Regions from separate parts of the Carnobacterium sp. FSL E2-0243 genome, predicted to be linked through region 2. Evidence: a T-box and tRNA genes for the amino acid it is inferred to sense, from the RefSeq annotation. Region 2 holds a T-box; the other holds one or more tRNA genes.

What was found. The T-box of region 2 lies ahead of glyQ (glycine--tRNA ligase subunit alpha). A T-box ahead of a tRNA ligase gene usually reads a tRNA of that ligase, here a tRNA-Gly.
Region 1: it has a tRNA-Gly gene. The T-box ahead of glyQ (glycine--tRNA ligase subunit alpha) is inferred to sense a tRNA for this amino acid. The anticodon was not compared.

The regions. Positions count from the first base shown of each region.
Region 1 is NZ_JBBOPM010000001.1:2,436,156-2,439,407, forward strand. Features, by position in the region: tRNA gene MHI00_RS11425 (tRNA-Gly) at 3-73, opposite strand; tRNA gene MHI00_RS11430 (tRNA-Phe) at 83-155, opposite strand; tRNA gene MHI00_RS11435 (tRNA-Asp) at 171-244, opposite strand; tRNA gene MHI00_RS11440 (tRNA-Met) at 297-369, opposite strand; tRNA gene MHI00_RS11445 (tRNA-Ser) at 420-509, opposite strand; tRNA gene MHI00_RS11450 (tRNA-Ile) at 553-626, opposite strand; tRNA gene MHI00_RS11455 (tRNA-Met) at 653-726, opposite strand; tRNA gene MHI00_RS11460 (tRNA-Ala) at 758-830, opposite strand; tRNA gene MHI00_RS11465 (tRNA-Pro) at 846-919, opposite strand; tRNA gene MHI00_RS11470 (tRNA-Arg) at 955-1,028, opposite strand; tRNA gene MHI00_RS11475 (tRNA-Leu) at 1,032-1,120, opposite strand; tRNA gene MHI00_RS11480 (tRNA-Gly) at 1,175-1,246, opposite strand; tRNA gene MHI00_RS11485 (tRNA-Thr) at 1,272-1,347, opposite strand; tRNA gene MHI00_RS11490 (tRNA-Leu) at 1,360-1,441, opposite strand; tRNA gene MHI00_RS11495 (tRNA-Lys) at 1,484-1,556, opposite strand; tRNA gene MHI00_RS11500 (tRNA-Val) at 1,558-1,633, opposite strand; rRNA gene rrf (5S ribosomal RNA) at 1,671-1,786, opposite strand; rRNA gene MHI00_RS11510 (23S ribosomal RNA) at 2,043-3,252, opposite strand, start outside.
Region 2 is NZ_JBBOPM010000001.1:1,695,986-1,699,237, reverse strand. Features, by position in the region: gene glyS (glycine--tRNA ligase subunit beta) at 1-571, opposite strand, end outside; gene glyQ (glycine--tRNA ligase subunit alpha) at 573-1,484, opposite strand; T-box leader at 1,608-1,777, opposite strand; gene MHI00_RS07940 (class A sortase) at 1,842-2,825, opposite strand; gene MHI00_RS07935 (cell wall protein) at 2,978-3,252, opposite strand, start outside.

The sequences.
Region 1 (3,252 bases), 740 kb from region 2:
AAAGCGGGTGACGAGAATCGAACTCGCGACAACAGCTTGGAAGGCTGTGGTTTTACCACTAAACTACACCCGCATTATAAAATGGCGCAGGACAGAATCGAACTGCCGACACATGGAGCTTCAATCCATTGCTCTACCAACTGAGCTACTGAGCCATAAAAAATTTAAAACGGTCTGGACGGGACTCGAACCCGCGACCTCCTGCGTGACAGGCAGGCATTCTAACCAGCTGAACTACCAAACCAAATTGTTTTTGTGTTACGTCACTTTTCTTTTCAACATAAGTTTTAAAGAAATTGCGGGGACAGGACTTGAACCTGTGACCTTCGGGTTATGAGCCCGACGAGCTGCCAACTGCTCCACCCCGCGATAATTGTAGCTTTCTTTGCAAGCTACTGAAAGGTATAAATTTAAAACTAAGGAGGATAAGGGATTCGAACCCTTGCACGGTTTTACCCGCCTGACGGTTTTCAAGACCGTTCCCTTCAGCCGGACTTGGGTAATCCTCCGGAATAAATAATCACAAGGCTTTCAATAGAAATAAACTATCTATGGACCTTGTAGGACTCGAACCTACGACCGGACGGTTATGAGCCGTCTGCTCTAACCAACTGAGCTAAAGGTCCAATATAAGGCCTTTTTAAAAATATAATAGCGGCGAAGGGGATCGAACCCCCGACCTCCCGGGTATGAACCGGACGCTCTAGCCAGCTGAGCTACACCGCCAAAATAATTAATTGTTTATAAGTCTTCTAAGTGGAGCCTAGCGGGATCGAACCGCTGACCTCCTGCGTGCAAGGCAGGCGCTCTCCCAGCTGAGCTAAGGCCCCTTATTAACTTATAAATCGGGAAGACAGGATTCGAACCTGCGACCCCTTGGTCCCAAACCAAGTGCTCTACCAAGCTGAGCTACTTCCCGTTTAAAAACTACGCTTTATAATCTTACTAAAGCTATGCACCCAAGAGGAGTCGAACCTCTAACCGCTTGATTCGTAGTCAAGTACTCTATCCAATTGAGCTATGGGTGCAAATGGTGCCGAGGGCCGGAATCGAACCGGCACGGTGATCACTCACCGCAGGATTTTAAGTCCTGTGCGTCTGCCAGTTCCGCCACCCCGGCATGGAATGTGGATCAGATTTCAAAGAAATCTGGGCAACCTAGACGAATCTAGTAAGCGAAAGACGGGGTTCGAACCCGCGACCCCCACCTTGGCAAGGTGATGTTCTACCACTGAACTACTTTCGCATCGCAATTATTTATTTAATAAAAATGGTGCCGGCTAAAGGAGTTGAACCCTCGACCCTCTGATTACAAATCAGATGCTCTACCAACTGAGCTAAGCCGGCTAAAAGTTAAAGTGCGGGTGAAGGGACTTGAACCCCCACGTCTTACAACGCTAGATCCTAAATCTAGTGCGTCTGCCAATTCCGCCACACCCGCTAAAATATGGCTATTAACTAATCATTTTATAATGTTTAGTTATGAGTCATGTAGGATTCGAACCTACGACCCTCTGATTAAAAGTCAGATGCTCTACCAACTGAGCTAATGACTCATGGTGGGGGTTAACGGGCTCGAACCGCTGACCCTCTGCTTGTAAGGCAGATGCTCTCCCAACTGAGCTAAACCCCCAAAATGAATGGATATTTTGACTAAATGTATTGAATTCGCGTGGCAACGTCCTACCCTCACAGGGGGAAACCCCCAACTACTCTCGGCGCTGAAAAGCTTAACTGCTGTGTTCGGCATGGGAACAGGTGTATCCTTTTCGCTATCGCCACCACACAATTTTTTTACAACTTACGGCGCTACTCTGCGTCTGTTTCCTTTACTCCACTCCTCATGCACACTAGTGCATTCCGGGGTTCGCTCAGTTACATCCTTGATTAGCTTGCAATTTGTTAAAAAATGCTTGTTTAGGTTGATGGTTACATCGACACTAAACTGCGATTCAATTATTTAGTTGTAGAGAGTTTGATCTCTCAAAACTGGAACTGTTTAAAAAGTAATTGTTTTGGAAACGTTCTTCACCGTTTATTTCTTGGTTAAGTCCTCGACCGATTAGTATTGGTCCGCTCCATACATCGCTGTACTTCCACTTCCAACCTATCTACCTGATCATCTCTCAGGGGTCTTACTCACTTACGTGATGGGAAATCTCATCTCGAGGGGGGCTTCACGCTTAGATGCTTTCAGCGTTTATCCCTTCCACACATAGCTACCCAGCGATGCTCTTGGCAGAACAACTGGTACACCAGCGGTGTGTCCATCCCGGTCCTCTCGTACTAAGGACAGCTCCTCTCAAATTTCCTGCGCCCGCGACGGATAGGGACCGAACTGTCTCACGACGTTCTGAACCCAGCTCGCGTACCGCTTTAATGGGCGAACAGCCCAACCCTTGGGACCGACTACAGCCCCAGGATGCGATGAGCCGACATCGAGGTGCCAAACCTCCCCGTCGATGTGGACTCTTGGGGGAGATAAGCCTGTTATCCCCAGGGTAGCTTTTATCCGTTGAGCGATGGCCCTTCCATGCGGAACCACCGGATCACTAAGCCCGACTTTCGTCCCTGCTCGACTTGTAGGTCTCGCAGTCAAGCTCCCTTCTGCCTTTACACTCTACGAATGATTTCCAACCATTCTGAGGGAACCTTTGGGCGCCTCCGTTACTCTTTAGGAGGCGACCGCCCCAGTCAAACTGCCCGTCTGACACTGTCTCCAGCCACGATTAGTGGCTAGGGTTAGAGTGGTCATACAGCAAGGGTAGTATCCCACCAATGCCTCCATCAAGACTGGCGTCCTGACTTCTATGGCTCCTACCTATCCTGTACAAGCTGTACAAACACTCAATATCAAACTGCAGTAAAGCTCCATGGGGTCTTTCCGTCCTGTCGCGGGTAACCTGCATCTTCACAGGTACTATAATTTCACCGAGTCTCTCGTTGAGACAGTGCCCAAATCGTTACGCCTTTCGTGCGGGTCGGAACTTACCCGACAAGGAATTTCGCTACCTTAGGACCGTTATAGTTACGGCCGCCGTTTACTGGGGCTTCAATTCTTAGCTTCGCCGAAGCTAACCAATCCTCTTAACCTTCCAGCACCGGGCAGGCGTCAGCCCCTATACGTCATCTTTCGATTTTGCAGAGACCTGTGTTTTTGATAAACAGTCGCTTGGGCCTATTCACTGCGGCTGATCTTTCGATCAGCACCCCTTCTCCCGAAGTTACGGGGTCATTTTGCCGAGTTCCTTA
Region 2 (3,252 bases):
CAAGAAAACGATGCCCACGACTTGTATTGCTCGTTTCAATATCTAAAATTTTAAAGGGGATGATTGTTTCATCAAGCATAGCTGTAATCCAATGAATCGGTCTGATATATTTGAATGAATGGTTCCCCCAACTCATGCTGACTGGAAAAGTCATTCCAGTGATGACTTGATCTAATTTTGTTAAAATATCCATTGCTGGTTTTCCAGCGGTAAACTTATCAATGTGAACATACTCCACACCTTTAATTTCTTTAAACGTGATATCCTCAACCGTTGCTCCTTGACCACGAACAAAACCTTGTGCCGCTTTGCTCCAATTTCCTTCAGCATCAAGAGCAATTTTTTTGGCTGGTCCTTTGACAATTTCAGCTGTATCTTCTTGTTTATCTGCTACTGATTTAACAATGACTGCTAGTCTTCTTGGTGTTGAAAAAGGCACTATCTCTCCAAAAGTTAATTTATTTTCGGTTAAAAAGTCGGAAACACGTTTAACCAATTGTTGGCTACTTGGTGTGACATATTTAGCCGGAATTTCTTCTAACCCAATTTCTAATAATAAGTCTTTCGCCATCTTAATTTTCCTCCTTTACTAACACATCATTATTTTTTTGTAGTAATGGGAAGCCTAATTTCTCACGCTCAGCTACAAAAGCTTTGGCTAATGCTCGTGCCATATTTCTAATTCTAGCTAAATATCCAGCTCGCTCTGTTACTGATACCGCTCCACGAGCGTCTAACAAGTTAAACGTATGACTACATTTCAACACATAATCATAGGCAGGATGCACTAAGCCATGTTCAATTTGAACTTGTGCTTCCTTCTCATAAGCATCAAATAAAGTTAGTAATAACTCTTGATTGCTTGTTTCAAATGCATATTTAGAATGTTCATATTCTGGTTCAAAGAAAATTTCTCCATAACGAACACCATTTGTCCACTCTAAATCATAAACACTATCAACTTCTTGCATATAAGAAGCTAAACGCTCAATACCGTATGTGATTTCACTTGTGACAGGTTTACATTCTAGACCACCAACTTGTTGAAAATAGGTGAACTGAGTAATTTCCATTCCATCTAACCAAACTTCCCAACCTAAACCAGCACACCCCATTGAAGGATTTTCCCAGTTATCCTCAACAAAACGAATATCGTGCTCTAATGGATTAATTCCTAATAATTTCAAACTTTCCAAATAAAGCTCTTGAATATTATCTGGTGAGGGCTTCATTACAACTTGGAATTGATGGTGTTGGTATAAGCGATTTGGATTTTCTCCATAACGTCCATCAGCTGGTCTTCTAGATGGTTCCACATAGGCTGCGTTCCAAGGCTCTGGACCAATTGCTCTTAAGAAAGTATATGGGCTCATTGTTCCGGCCCCTTTTTCTGTATCATAAGATTGCATTAACATACAACCTTGATTTGACCAAAAATTTTGTAATGTTAAAATCATCTCTTGAATCGTTAATTTTTTACTCATTTTTATCGCTCCCTTTTTTTAATGTATTCTCACTTACAGTCTTATTTTCTAGCTTTTTTATTCCTCCTAGATTCATTTAAAATACAACAAAAAATCCCTATACTAACAAGAGATTCCTGTCAGTATAGGGACGATATTATCGCGGTTCCACCCTAATTCTAGTTAAAAAAACTAGCATCTTCATTGAATAAGCTCCAGAACGCCTTCAAAATTCCTTTTACATTTGGCTTCCACTATCCCAAACTCGCTATACTAAAATTAGAATTCTTACTACTTTCCTTCATCACTTCATTAGTATTTACTTGTTACTATAATAGCGTTAATCTAAGTCCTTTGTCAACTCATTTTAGCATTTCCTTACTCTCTAGCAAAAATAGCTTGTCCCTCTGGAGATGCATCTGTCATTTTTAATTGTTTCTCAAAATCCGCTTGGACCACTAGACGCTCAACCCCAGCATCCGTGCTACATGTGTATAAGGTTAGTAACGTCTGTCCAATCACATCATCTAAAATATCCACACGTTCAGGTTCAACAACATAACTTTCTCTCGCAGTATAAATATAGATGTTTTGATTATCAGAAAGATAAATCTTCATACCTGGAGTCACCTGAAATAAGGGACCAAATAAAGAAGTGTCATTCCCTGGAACTTTATGCGCAGCCATTGGATAATTACCTTTCCCCATTTGTTGCCCTATTTTGTTAGTAGCTGCTCCACGATAGAGATTTTGTTCTCCAACACCTTTAACGATGGGCAAATTTAAATTTACATCTGGAATCGCTATACTCCCTAGATAAGTCTCGATATCTGAATCATCTAAATAGGTTTCAATCGGTTGGTAAGGTTGCTCTTTAAAAGCACTGCGCTCTTGTTTTTCATCTTCACTCTTCGCAGGATTGACTTTTTTTATTTTTTCCATAGTTATTTGCGTGTTTTGCTCAATTTTACGAGCCAAGTAAGTTCCATAAATGCTATTGGCTGAAAGTCCACCAATCCCAATAATTAATAGAACCACTGCTAAAATGCGCCATTTCTTTTGATTTGTTCTTTCTTTTGGACTTATTGATTGGTTCAATGAAAAAGCTTCTTCAATTTTTCCTTCTAATCTTAGTGCTAATTTTTGTCCCTCCAAATCAAAGCTATCCTGAGTTGGAAAAATAAAATGAGTACTAGCCCATTTATATTTTATTTTTAAAGGTTCTTTTGTATAATCTACTTTAATTCTATTTATATCTGACAAGTATGAAAAAATAGTTGCTTTTTCTGATGTTACTTTTGTCCCACTCTCTTTTGATTGATTGACCTCTATATTTTCTTGATTTAATTTATCTTTAGCCATGTTTTCCACCCTTGTATTCATTTAGAAACTAAGTATTATACGCAACAATGTACCTATGTATCCATCATAAATACTCCCAAACACGAACATTATAAAATAAGTCGTGCTTGGTTTTTATTTATGATGAAGTTATAATTTTTAGTGTTTATTTATTATTTTTTACGACGGCTTTTAAAGATAGCACCAATTGAACCACCCACTGCTGTCAAACCACCCACTGCAGGTAGCATACCTAATCCAGCATTAGTTTGTGCTAATTTAGTTGGTTTGTTTGCTTTAGCACCTGGAGATTTAGCAACTGGAGCACTAACTGTAGGTGCGACTGTGTTACCTGTATTAGCTGCAACAGAACCAGTACCAACATCTGTTCCACCAGTACTAGTTGTAAAAGCAAAATTAATCGTATATTGATCTAATTGTTTGAAAA